DNA from 2 places in the Brevibacterium sp. JSBI002 genome. Region 2 is predicted to be linked to the other one. Evidence: riboswitches for the same ligand, from Rfam matches in the RefSeq annotation. Region 2 holds a riboswitch; the other holds the start of a gene.
What was found. Region 2 has a riboswitch for thiamine pyrophosphate ahead of LJ362_RS02915 (TenA family protein). Riboswitches for the same ligand answer to the same signal wherever they lie in the genome.

Region 1: another riboswitch for thiamine pyrophosphate. It lies ahead of LJ362_RS04310 (ECF transporter S component); the one in region 2 lies ahead of LJ362_RS02915 (TenA family protein).

What each region holds. Positions count from the first base shown of each region.
Region 1 is NZ_CP110341.1:982,933-988,242, forward strand. It holds gene LJ362_RS04300 (energy-coupling factor transporter transmembrane component T family protein) at 1-120, opposite strand, end outside; gene LJ362_RS04305 (ABC transporter ATP-binding protein) at 113-1,645, opposite strand; gene LJ362_RS04310 (ECF transporter S component) at 1,645-2,274, opposite strand; TPP riboswitch at 2,297-2,405, opposite strand; gene LJ362_RS04315 (FN3 domain-containing metallophosphoesterase family protein) at 2,551-4,581, shown strand; gene LJ362_RS04320 (universal stress protein) at 4,618-5,310, opposite strand, start outside.
Region 2 is NZ_CP110341.1:677,576-682,885, forward strand. It holds gene LJ362_RS02905 (hypothetical protein) at 1-488, shown strand, start outside; gene LJ362_RS02910 (phytoene desaturase family protein) at 505-1,986, opposite strand; gene LJ362_RS02915 (TenA family protein) at 2,041-2,727, opposite strand; TPP riboswitch at 2,722-2,828, opposite strand; gene LJ362_RS02920 (ATP-grasp domain-containing protein) at 2,836-3,861, opposite strand; gene LJ362_RS02925 (VOC family protein) at 3,985-4,347, shown strand; gene LJ362_RS02930 (HutD family protein) at 4,395-4,982, shown strand; gene LJ362_RS02935 (hypothetical protein) at 5,154-5,310, shown strand, end outside.

The DNA of each region.
Region 1 (5,310 bases), 310 kb from region 2:
CTTCGTCAGCGGATTGCACCGAGCCAATGCGGTCGAACGCACCACGGGGATGAGCTGCCCCGGATCCTGGGCGGCGACCTCGGGGGAGGGGCGAACGTGGTGATCGAGACTCTCACGCACCGCGCTCACCCGCCCTGACATGCGAATCCGACTCAACGTCGCTGAATAGTTCTGCGCTGCTGCGGTCGCCGAGCTCGAGGAGATCGGCACCGATGGCCTCGAGGAACGCCTGATCGTGGCTGACCGCGACCACCGCGGAACCGTGTTCCAAGGCATCGAGGAACATCTCCACCAACCCCGCCCACGTCAGTGCATCCTGACCGAAGGTCGGCTCATCGACGATGAGCACCCGGGGCCGGGGAGCCAGCATCGCCGCCACCGACAGGCGACGCTTCTCCCCACCTGAGAGACTCTGCGGATGAGCCTGCGCCAACCCGGTGAGCCCGAGCCCCTCAAGAAGCTCATCCACCCGAGCCCGCGACTCGGCGGCAGGCCACCCGGCCAGCCGGGGACCCAGCTCGAGTTCGGCCGCCACGCTCGAGGTGAGGAACTGGTGCGCCGGTTCCTGGAAGACCATGCCGATGCGCGCCGCCAGCTGCTTCGACGGCCAGGCGAACGGCCGGGGTCGTTTGGCTCCATCTTGCAAGGCCGCCTCGGCGAGGACCTGCCCGGAGAATTCGGGCAGCAGACCCGCCAAGGTCAGGGCCGTCGTCGATTTGCCTGCCCCGTTCGCACCGACGATCCCGAGCGCCTGCCCGGCACGCAGGCTCAGGTCCAGGTCGGTCGCGGCGGGGGCGGCCATGCGTGGTCGAGCAACGCTGAGCCGATCTGTGCGCAGCAGAACCTCGCCGAGGCGGCTCGTCGTCCTATCGATTCCTGCGGTTCCGCCTCGGCGCGGGGCGGGGGAGTGCCGCGGCATCCAGATTCCGCAGTCGACGAGTGTGTCGGTCAGGTCGGGATCGGAGAAGATCTGCGCGGGCGGACCTTGGGCAGCGATGCCGTCGCGGCCGAGTACGATGACCCGGTCGACGTGATCGATCCACAGCTCGACCCGGTGTTCGACGACGAGCATTGTCGCCGCAGTCTCGGCCTGCACGGTGAGCACGGCGTCGCGGACCTCGGTGGCCGAGGCTGGATCGATATTGGCCGTCGGTTCGTCGAGGACGATGACCTCCGGGGCCATCGCATGGATCCCGGCCAGAGCCAGCCGCTGCTTCTGCCCACCGGACAGAGCGGCACTCGGATGCTCCGGCGGCAGATCGAGCCCCAACGCCCGCAGCGACTCGGGAATCCGGGCTTCGATGGCCTCGGCCGGGAGTCCGAGGTTCTCCATCCCGAACGCCACATCATCGCCGATGCGAGAGAAGATCACCTGCGAATCGGGATCTTGGAGGACCAGCCCGGTGCTGCCTCGGCGAGGATCCGGTTTCTCGCCGCCGACGAGGAGTTCACCGGTGGCCTCACCCGATTCCTCGGGCAGGACACCGGCGACAGCGTGGAGGAACGTCGATTTGCCGGCCCCGGAGGCGCCGAGCAGCAGCACCTTCTCTCCGGCCGCGATCTGCAGATCGAGCGGACCGACTGCCGGCCGGTCACGGTCGGTGTGCGTCAATGAGAAGCCGGCGGCCGTGATCGGCAGCGCCATCAGCGCAGACGGCCGGAAGCGAAGGAGCGCAGCGCTCCGGTGGCCGCGATCGCCCGATAGGCGAACCAAGCGCCGATCCCGGAGATGACGAGACCGGAGACGATCGCGCAGACTGCGTAGATCGCCTGGAAGCCGAACTGCCATTCGGCGTTGTACATGATGTTCTCGCTCACGGCCATGAACGCAGCTGCCAGCATGCCCGAAGCGGCGGTGACCCACAGGGTGAAGCGCTTGTAGCCGAAGGCGGCGAAGACGAGTTCGGCGCCGAGGCCCTGCAGCAGACCCGAGAGCAGAACTGTCGCTCCGAAGTGGGAGCCGAGGACGGCTTCGACGATGGCGGCGATGAGTTCGCACAGGAGCGCGGCACCGGGTTTGCGGATGATGGCACCGGCGAGCGGACCGGCCAGCACCCAGAGTCCTGCGATGAGACCGATCGACGGCGGGAATGCCTGGAATGCGAGTTCGAGGACCTTCCAGCTCAGCGCCAACACCCAGAACACGAGCCCCACGGCGATGCCGAGAACAGCGGTGGTGACATAGTCGACCACCCGCCACTGCTTGGATTTCGGCGCCGCGGTGAAGGCGCGTGAAGGGGTGGGGGTGGTGTTCGGCGTGGTGGTATTCGGCATTGTGCCTCCTCATGTCAAGGAGGGGTGAAGAGTCTCGACTTCCTTCGGCGGTGCTAACCGCATCAGGTTCGAGGGTCTGCAGCTTCTTCTGCACTCTCAGCGCTCCTGACGGCGCTCCCCTGTCGTAGCCACCACTGTACAACAGGGAAGCGACGCGGAGTCCGGGATCGGAAGCGACCCGGGGGCCGGGATCGGTCATCGAGGATTCACTTCCCGTTCCCCTTCCCGTCGACGGCTTCGAACGATCGGACACTACTGGTCAGTAGGAATGGGCGGGTGAATACGCATCGACTCAAGAGACCGCTCAGTGCCCTGTCCGCCGCCACCCTGCTCGCCGCTCTGGTGGCGGCCCCGGTGCCCGTGCGTGCCGAACCATCTCTCGGTTCCGGAGGGTCGACCGCGGCCCAGGGCACGAACGCTGACTCTGCTCAGACTCCCAGCCCGGACCGGACGGATTCGCCCGCCGAGGCGGATGCGGGGAGTGAGGCGATCACCGATCCCGTTCTGCAGGTCGGGGCCGACTCCACGGCACGCAACCTCTCGTGGATGAGTGAGAGTTCCGGTGGGGGAGAGGTCCGGTGGGCGCCGGCCAGTGAGGTCGACGGCGGAAAGCTCCCCGCCGATGCTGACAGGGCTGAGACCACGGACTCCGGCCTTGCCACCGACCTCAAGCGTCACTTCAACCATGCGAGCATGACCGACCTGGAACCCGACACCGAATACGCCTACCAGGTCGGCAGCCATGAGGACGGGTTCACCGAGGTGCAGCAGTTCACCACAGGATCGTCCGGAGGAGATGACGAATTCCTCGTCTTCGGCGACCCCCAGGTCGGCGCCGGAGGCGGAGATCCCGACGACGCGGCCGGTTGGGACCGGACCCTGAGTTCGGCCGTGGCCACCGCCGACGACCCGAGCTTCTTCTACTCGTTGGGAGACCAGGTCAACTCCGCCGGCAACCAGGAGCAGTACGCTCAGTACCTGGCACCGGAAGCCACCCGGACGATCCCGCAGGCGACGACGATCGGCAACCACGATGTGTCATCGAAAGCCTACGAGCAGCACTTCAACCGACCCAATGTCAGCCAGGACCACGGCGGTGGCGGCGTCATCACCTCCGGCGGCGACTACTGGTTCATCGAAGACGGGGTCCTGTTCCTCAACATCAACTCGAACAGCCCTGACATGGACGCCCACGCCGAGTTCATCGACGAGGTCGTCGCTGAGCACGGAGACCATGCGCGCTGGACGGTTCTCGGGTTCCACCACTCGATCTATTCGACGGCAACCCATTGGAGCGACCTCGATGTGAAGCGGCTGCGGAAGGCGATCCCTCCGGTCGCGGCCCGCAATGACATCGACCTCGTCGTCTCCGGCCACGACCACATCTATAACCGCACCTTCCTCATGGACGGCGAAGGCAAGCCCGTTGAGGGCTCCGAAGCGGGAGCCGAGGAGGAGAAGGAAGACGGGCAGACGCTTTACCTCACGCTGACCTCGTCATCGGGGTCGAAGTTCTATGACTACGTTCCCGGCCTCGACTGGGAAGGGAAGAGCGTCCACAACGACGTGCCCGCCTTCACCCGGGTCCTAGTCAGCGACGAAGCGCTGCGGGCGACGACCTATGAGGTGCCGGCAGGCGGGGCGCCGGCCGATGGTGAACGCGCGGAAGCTCAGGCCGCATCTGAGCAGATCGACGATGTCGAACTCAGGCACGCCGAGGCGGAAGAACCTGCCCCGGATGATGACGCGGAGGCCGACGCCGGTTCCGGAGCCGGCGCCGCGGCGGATGGTTCGGACGCCGAATCAGACGCCGGTGCGGGGGCCGGGGCTGAAGCGGATGGCCCTGATGCCGGATCAGAGGCCGGCGCCGGAGTCGAAGCGGATGGCGCGGGAGAAGACGCAGACGCCGGCGCGGCGGGAGCCGGAGCCGACGGTTCGGAGAGCGATTCGGACGGTTCGGACGACGGTGCGGTATCGGCAGATACCGATGGCGGCACTAACGCAACCGGTTCGAATGCCGACGCTCATGCCGCAGGCGCCAACGACGACGGGAACGGAACAGACTCGGGGACAGCAGATGCCGGCACCGCCGACTCTGGCGCCGAGGCAAGCGGTACCGAGGCGAACGCCGCAGGGACGGGCGATGATTCGGATTCCTCCGGGACCGCCTCGGCGGGTGGGGGCGGAGACCTGCCCCGCACCGGCGATGGGCTTGCGCTGCCCTTGGCTGTCGGCGCGGGGGCGCTGGCACTCGGCGCGACGCTCCTCGTTGCGAGCCGTCGCCGCCGAGGTGCCGGGCTCAGCTGATCAGCACAGCCTTGCTGATCAGCACGGCGCCGCCGATCAGCTCGGAACCACCATGACCGGGCCTTCGGCATGGTTGAGGACTCCACGCGAGACGGATCCCAGCAGAGCGCTGCGGATCCTTCCGCGCCCACGGGTTCCCATCACCGTGAGCTGTGCGCGCGAGGTGATCTCGACGAGGGTCTCAGTCGGATCGCCGACCGGCACCGAGGTGGTCACCGCCAGATCTGGGAACTGCTCCGACAGCGTCCCGGCTTCCTTCTCGAGTGATTCGGTCAGCTGCCTCTGCCGGCGCGCGGTGACCTCGGAGCTGAGCTCGAGGTCGGGGTACCAGTAGAGCCATTCCTCACCGGCCGGAAGCACCACGACGAGTTCGAGTTCTGTGCCGCGTAAGGCGGCCTCGGCTGCCGCCGTGAACATGGCGACCCGACCGGTGTCGGAGCCGTCGACGGCGACGACGACAGGGCCGTTGCCGGCCGTTGCTGACGTCGACCGTTCGGCAACGACGATCGTCGGGCAGTGAGCGTGGGCAGGCAGAGCCGTGGAAACGGACCCGAGAACCCGGCCCATGAAACCGCCGCGGCCGCGGGCGCCGACGATGACGACCTCGGCATCGGCGCTGAGCGTGACGAGCGCACCGGCGGAATTGCCGGGTGCGGTGCGGAAGGATTTCTCACCGGAGTAGTCGCGCAGAAGTTCGACCGCCTCGGCGAGGGTCTTCTCTGCTTCTTT
Region 2 (5,310 bases):
CCCTGATCGGCGTCGAACTCGTCGAGGACGATTTCGGTCTCGAGCGTGCCCGAGCCTGCCGTCTGCGACTGCGCACGGACGCTCGCATCGCCGAGATCCGGACATCCGAGGATTGGGCCGATCTGTGCCGCCGCTACCCGCTCGACGTCACCGCCCAGCGCCGCTATGTCTGGTCCGAGACCACCGGGCGCAAGGGCCGCTGGGTCATCCCCGACTGGTCACGGGTGGCCGAGGAATTCGACGGTGTCCACGTCGGTCTGGCCGGCTATCTGCGCACGGCCGGTGCGGTCATCGACTTGGCGGAGGGCCGCCTCGGCGAGGAAGCGGAGACCGTCCCCACGGCAGGTAACACGGACGACCGGACGGCGAGTCTCGTGGCGGGCTGGCACCCGGATACGACGTACTGGCTGAACAACGTCATCGAGGCCGTCACCGAGGTGGCCGAATGGCACTATGACAGCGACGCTGATCGGTGGGTGCAGGACTGAGTGAGCTGAATGAAAGTCAGTCGCCCGGGGCCAGGCTCGGGGCCTCCGTGATCCCGAACCGGGACTTGAGAGCCCGGCGGGCGGCGAACCAGCCGTTCATTCCGTGCACGCCAGGTGCCGGCGGGGTCGCTGCCGAGCACAGGTAGGCACCGGGCACGCCGAGGCTGTAGTTGTCCCAGCTGGTGCGCGGGCGGGCCATCATCCGGTAGAAGGAGACGATGCCGGTGGCGATGTCCCCGCCGATGTAGTTCTGGTTGTGGCCGGCCATCTCGGAGGCGGGGATCGCGTTGTGCGCGACGATGCGGTCGCGGAAGCCCGGGGCGAAGCGTTCGAGCTGGCGGGTGATGTACTCGGTCGGGTCGAGCGGGCAGTCGAAGGGCACGTGCGCATACGTCCACAGCGGTCGCAGGCCGTTCACCTCGCGGGATGGGTCGAAGACGGTCGGATCCGAGACGAGGCACACGGGATCGGCGGGCATGCGACCGGACATCACCTGTGCCTCGGCGGCGGCCATCTGCGCCCGGGATCCGCCGATGTGGATAGTGCCGGCACGTCCGACCGCGGGATCGGACCAGGGGGCCGGGCCGTCGAGGACGAAGTCGACCTTGGCAGCGGCGTTGCCGTGTTTGAAGCTGCGCAGAGCTTTGTCGACGTGGCTCGGGATGAGGCCGGAGAAGATCTGCGCGGCGTTCAGCGCCGAGGTGTCGAGCAGGTAGGCGCGGGCAGCGGGCATGTCCGATACGTGGTCGATGCGCGCATCCGTGTGCACGGTTCCGCCGTGGGCTTCGAGGTCGGCGACGAGGTAGTCGATGATCGACTGCGATCCGCCGATGGGGGAGGGCCAGCCGCCCGCGTGGGCGACGGTCGAGAGCATCGTGGCCGTGGCCGCGGTGCCCATGGCCGGCAATCCGCCGATCGCGTGCGCGGCGACTCCGGTGAACAGGGCCTGGGACGATTCGTGGGAGAGCGGAATGTTCCATGCGGGGCTGGCCTGGGACAGGAGTCGCAGGCCGAACTTGACGACGTTCGCGATGCCGGGGAGATCGCGCAGGGTCTCCGGTACGGAACGTTTGTCCCCGAGGGAGAGCCAGATCGCGTCATCGACCCGATCGAGCAGCGGGGCGAAGAATCGCCGCCATTCCGGTCCGGCCGCGCCGAGGTGGTCGACCGTCTTCTCGAGATCGTGGAAGGCCAGCGCGGCGGGCTTGCCGTCGAGGGGCTGGGCGTAGGAGACCTCGGGGGTGGTGAACTCGAGGCCGCGGGCGCGCAGATCGAAGTCGACGAAGAAGGGGCTGGCGATGGCCAGTGGGTGGACGGCCGAGCAGATGTCATGAGTGACGCCGGGGGCCAGACCGAGGTCGAGGGTGCGGGCGCCGCCGCCGATCGTCGGCTGAGCCTCGTAAACTTCGACGCTCAGCCCGGCACGGGCCATGGTGACGGCGGCGGCCATGCCGTTCGGGCCGGATCCGACGACGACTGCATCTACACCTGTGCTCATGGGGCCAGTCTAGGTCAGTGAGGTGTGCGGCTGCGGTGTGCGTTCCCTGGCGGCTCAGTTGTCGTACACGTTGTCGAAGAAAGCGCATTCGAGGTCGACGGCGTGCCGCCACACGCGGGTCAGGGACTCGGCGGCTTCGGCGTCGCCGGAGGGAAATACGCGCTCGAGCTCGTCGACGAGGAACTGCACCCACCCGTGAAAGGCCTCGCCTCGGTGGAGGTCGATCCAGCCTCGGTGAATATGTCGCGGCGGCATGTCCATCCGGGACTCGGCCCAGTCGAGATAGAGCCATTCGGCGACAACGAGGACGACGAGCAGCTGCGGATACGACGCCGAAGCGACTGACGAGTCCATGAGATCGCGGAACCCAACCGTCGGGGCGGTCAGTTCCGGGTGGAGATAATCGGCTGTATCGACTCCCAATTCGGCGAAGGAGTCGACGAAGTAGGTGTCCTCATCGGCGACGAGCATTCCCAGCTGTCGGGCGAACCGCAGCTTCGCCTCGAGTTCATCGGCGTGGGCCACGCACGCGCCGAGCATCGACAGAAACGACTCGAAGAACTGATAGTCCTGCACCAGATAGTCGCGCATTACCGTGTCGTCGATGCGGCCGGCGAAGAGCTCCCGGACGAACCGGTGTTCGACGGCTCCCGTCCACTGCCAGCTGGTCGAACTCACCAGTGCTGATACCGCTCCGTAGGCGTCCACGGTGATCGATGTGTCGAAATCTGTGGTGGTCATTGCTTGTCCACTCCCTCCGCCGGTGTTCACCGGATCAGGTTCAAAGGGTCTGCATGCGCACTCTCAGCGCCGGTCCTTTCGGCGCTCCCCTGTAGCACTTCGACACTATCACCACGCTGCGGGCCCGGCGGGGGATACCGACTGTGGGGCCGCCTCGGCGAGGGCATCGGCGATGAAATCGGCGATACGGTCCGCGGCAGGCTGACGACCTGCCGACTGCTCGGCGGACTCGACGGATGGGTTGTAGTTCGTGTTCGTGTTGATGTCGTAGACGACCTGACGGCCGTCGGCGGTCTCGATGAACTCGATGCCGGCGATCTCGATGCCGAGGTCGGCCAACAGCGTCTCGAGCCCGGCGATGAGCGGTGTTCCGGCCGTGATCTCCTCACGGCGGGCGAACTGGGGGACCGCCTCGACGTCGGGATCGGGCCCGGCACCCGGAATCGTGCAGGCATCGGCCGGGCACAGCTCGAATGACCCACCTGAGACGTCGACGCGCACCGCATAGTGGAAGCGTCCGCCGATGAATTCGGCACGGGTGATAAACGGCTGGGCAGGCTGCACATACTCCTGGATGAGGGTGATGCCGTCGATCGGCGCATTCGCTCCACCGGGCGCGAACTCATCGGCGACCGCCTCGAGTTCGGCACGGGAGTCGAAGCGACGCACACCGAGGCCCTTGCCGCCCTGATTGTGCTTCGTGATGAACGGGGGAGTGAAGCCGGCCGCGGCCTCGACGAGCGCCCGCGGTCCGAACGCGGCCGCGGTGCGCGGCACGTCGAAGCCCCGGCCAGCCAGCTCGCGATGCTGACGGATCTTGCTGACCTCGAGCTCATAGACGTCGCGACCGTTGATGACTCGGCGGCCGGCGGCGGCGAGCCAGTCGAGGACCGCACGTCCGTACTCCTTCACATACGGATCGGTCCGGGTGTGCGCCGACGCCGACAGCCGCGACCAGAACAGCCCGGCAGGGGGTTCCGCGGCAAGATCGATCGTGGTCTCGGGCAGCAGCCATTCGACATGGGCGACGCCGAGGCGGTCGAGCGCATCCGTGAACGGGGCGATCCATTCCGGATTGTCGTGGATGATGTGCACCGCGGCAGCATTGCCGACGGGCAGCATGTGAGAACTCATCGCGCACCTTTGCTCGGGGTGCCGGCGCGATCGCTCGCCCGGCGGATCTGCTCAACGATCTTACGCCACCCCGACCGTCGTTGGCCCCTTCGTCATGTCCGTGGTGCGGCGTAGACTCAGGTCATGGCTATCGCAAAGCAACCTGTGGTCGTACTCGATGCTCCCGACGCCGCCGAGCTCGCAGAGTTCTACGGCCAGCTCCTCGATTGGAAGGTCGCGGTCGAGGAGGACGGCACCTGGGCGGAAGTCACCTCCGATTCTTGGCCCCCGCTGTGCATTCAGCAGGTCGAGGACTACCACGCGCCCAGCTGGCCCGGTCAGGCCCACCCGCAGCAGATGCACCTCGACGTCATCGTCGACGACCTCGATGTTGCTGAGGAGTCCGTGCTCGAGATCGGTGCGGGCAAGGCCCCAGAGCAGCCGGGAGAGACGTTCCGCGTGTTCCTCGACCCGGCCGGTCACCCGTTCTGCCTGTGCAAAGGATGACCACACCATCACCGAGGCGGCCCCACCCGTCCGTGGTGTGCTGAGTCATGCGCGCGCTCGCCTCGTTTGCCGACCGTAATCCTGTCCTGTGGGCCAATGGTGCCGGTCAGACCACTGAGCTCGTCTCCCTGGCTGACTCCGCGCAGCTGACTCCGGGGCTGCGTCCTTGGCGGTTGAGCATCGCTCGACTCGAACGCGTGGGCCCGTTCTCAGCGCTGCCCGGAGTGGCGCGCACCTTCCTCCCCACCGCCGAGGTGGTCCTGGAGATCGACAGAATCGTGCACCCGGTGCCGGCGTTGCGCGCGGAACATTTCCTCGGAAGTCAGGACGTGAACCTCGTCGAACTGGCAGCGCCCTGTTTCGCCGTCAACCTCATGGTCGCCGACGACGGTATGGACGACTCCGCTCACGACACCGGCACGGGCGCGGGCAGCGAAACCGAATGTGCCTGCGGCGAGCTGCAGATGGGCATCGGCGAGCAGCTCCCGGCCAGCAGATTCCGGTTTGTGCTCACTCTCGAAGCGGGGTTGGATCTCCCGTGTTTTCAACTGCTGGAACTCGAGCCGGGTGAGGTTGCTCCAGAGGAGGTCTCGATGGCGTATCTTCACTCCGAAAGTGGCGACGCGCACATCTGAGAAATCGGTGAGAACCTACTGTAGTGGGCGTCACATTCCCGCGTATCGTCCCAGGTGACGGTGCCGTTTCCGGGCATTTTCATCAGGCCTTTCTCAGCTTCGGACGGGTAGTGTCAGGATCCCCGAACGTGCATGTTCGAGAATGGTTCTCCACCGGAAATTGGAGGAACTTTGACGGTCGGCGACAGCGGCAAGAACAGACAGCACGAGCGCAACGACGAAACTCGTCTGCCCGAGCATTCCCAAACCCTGCCGCTGATCACCGAAGAGATCGTCAGCTCCCACCCGGCCCCGGCAGCCGAACCCACCGAACACGTCGTCACCAAGG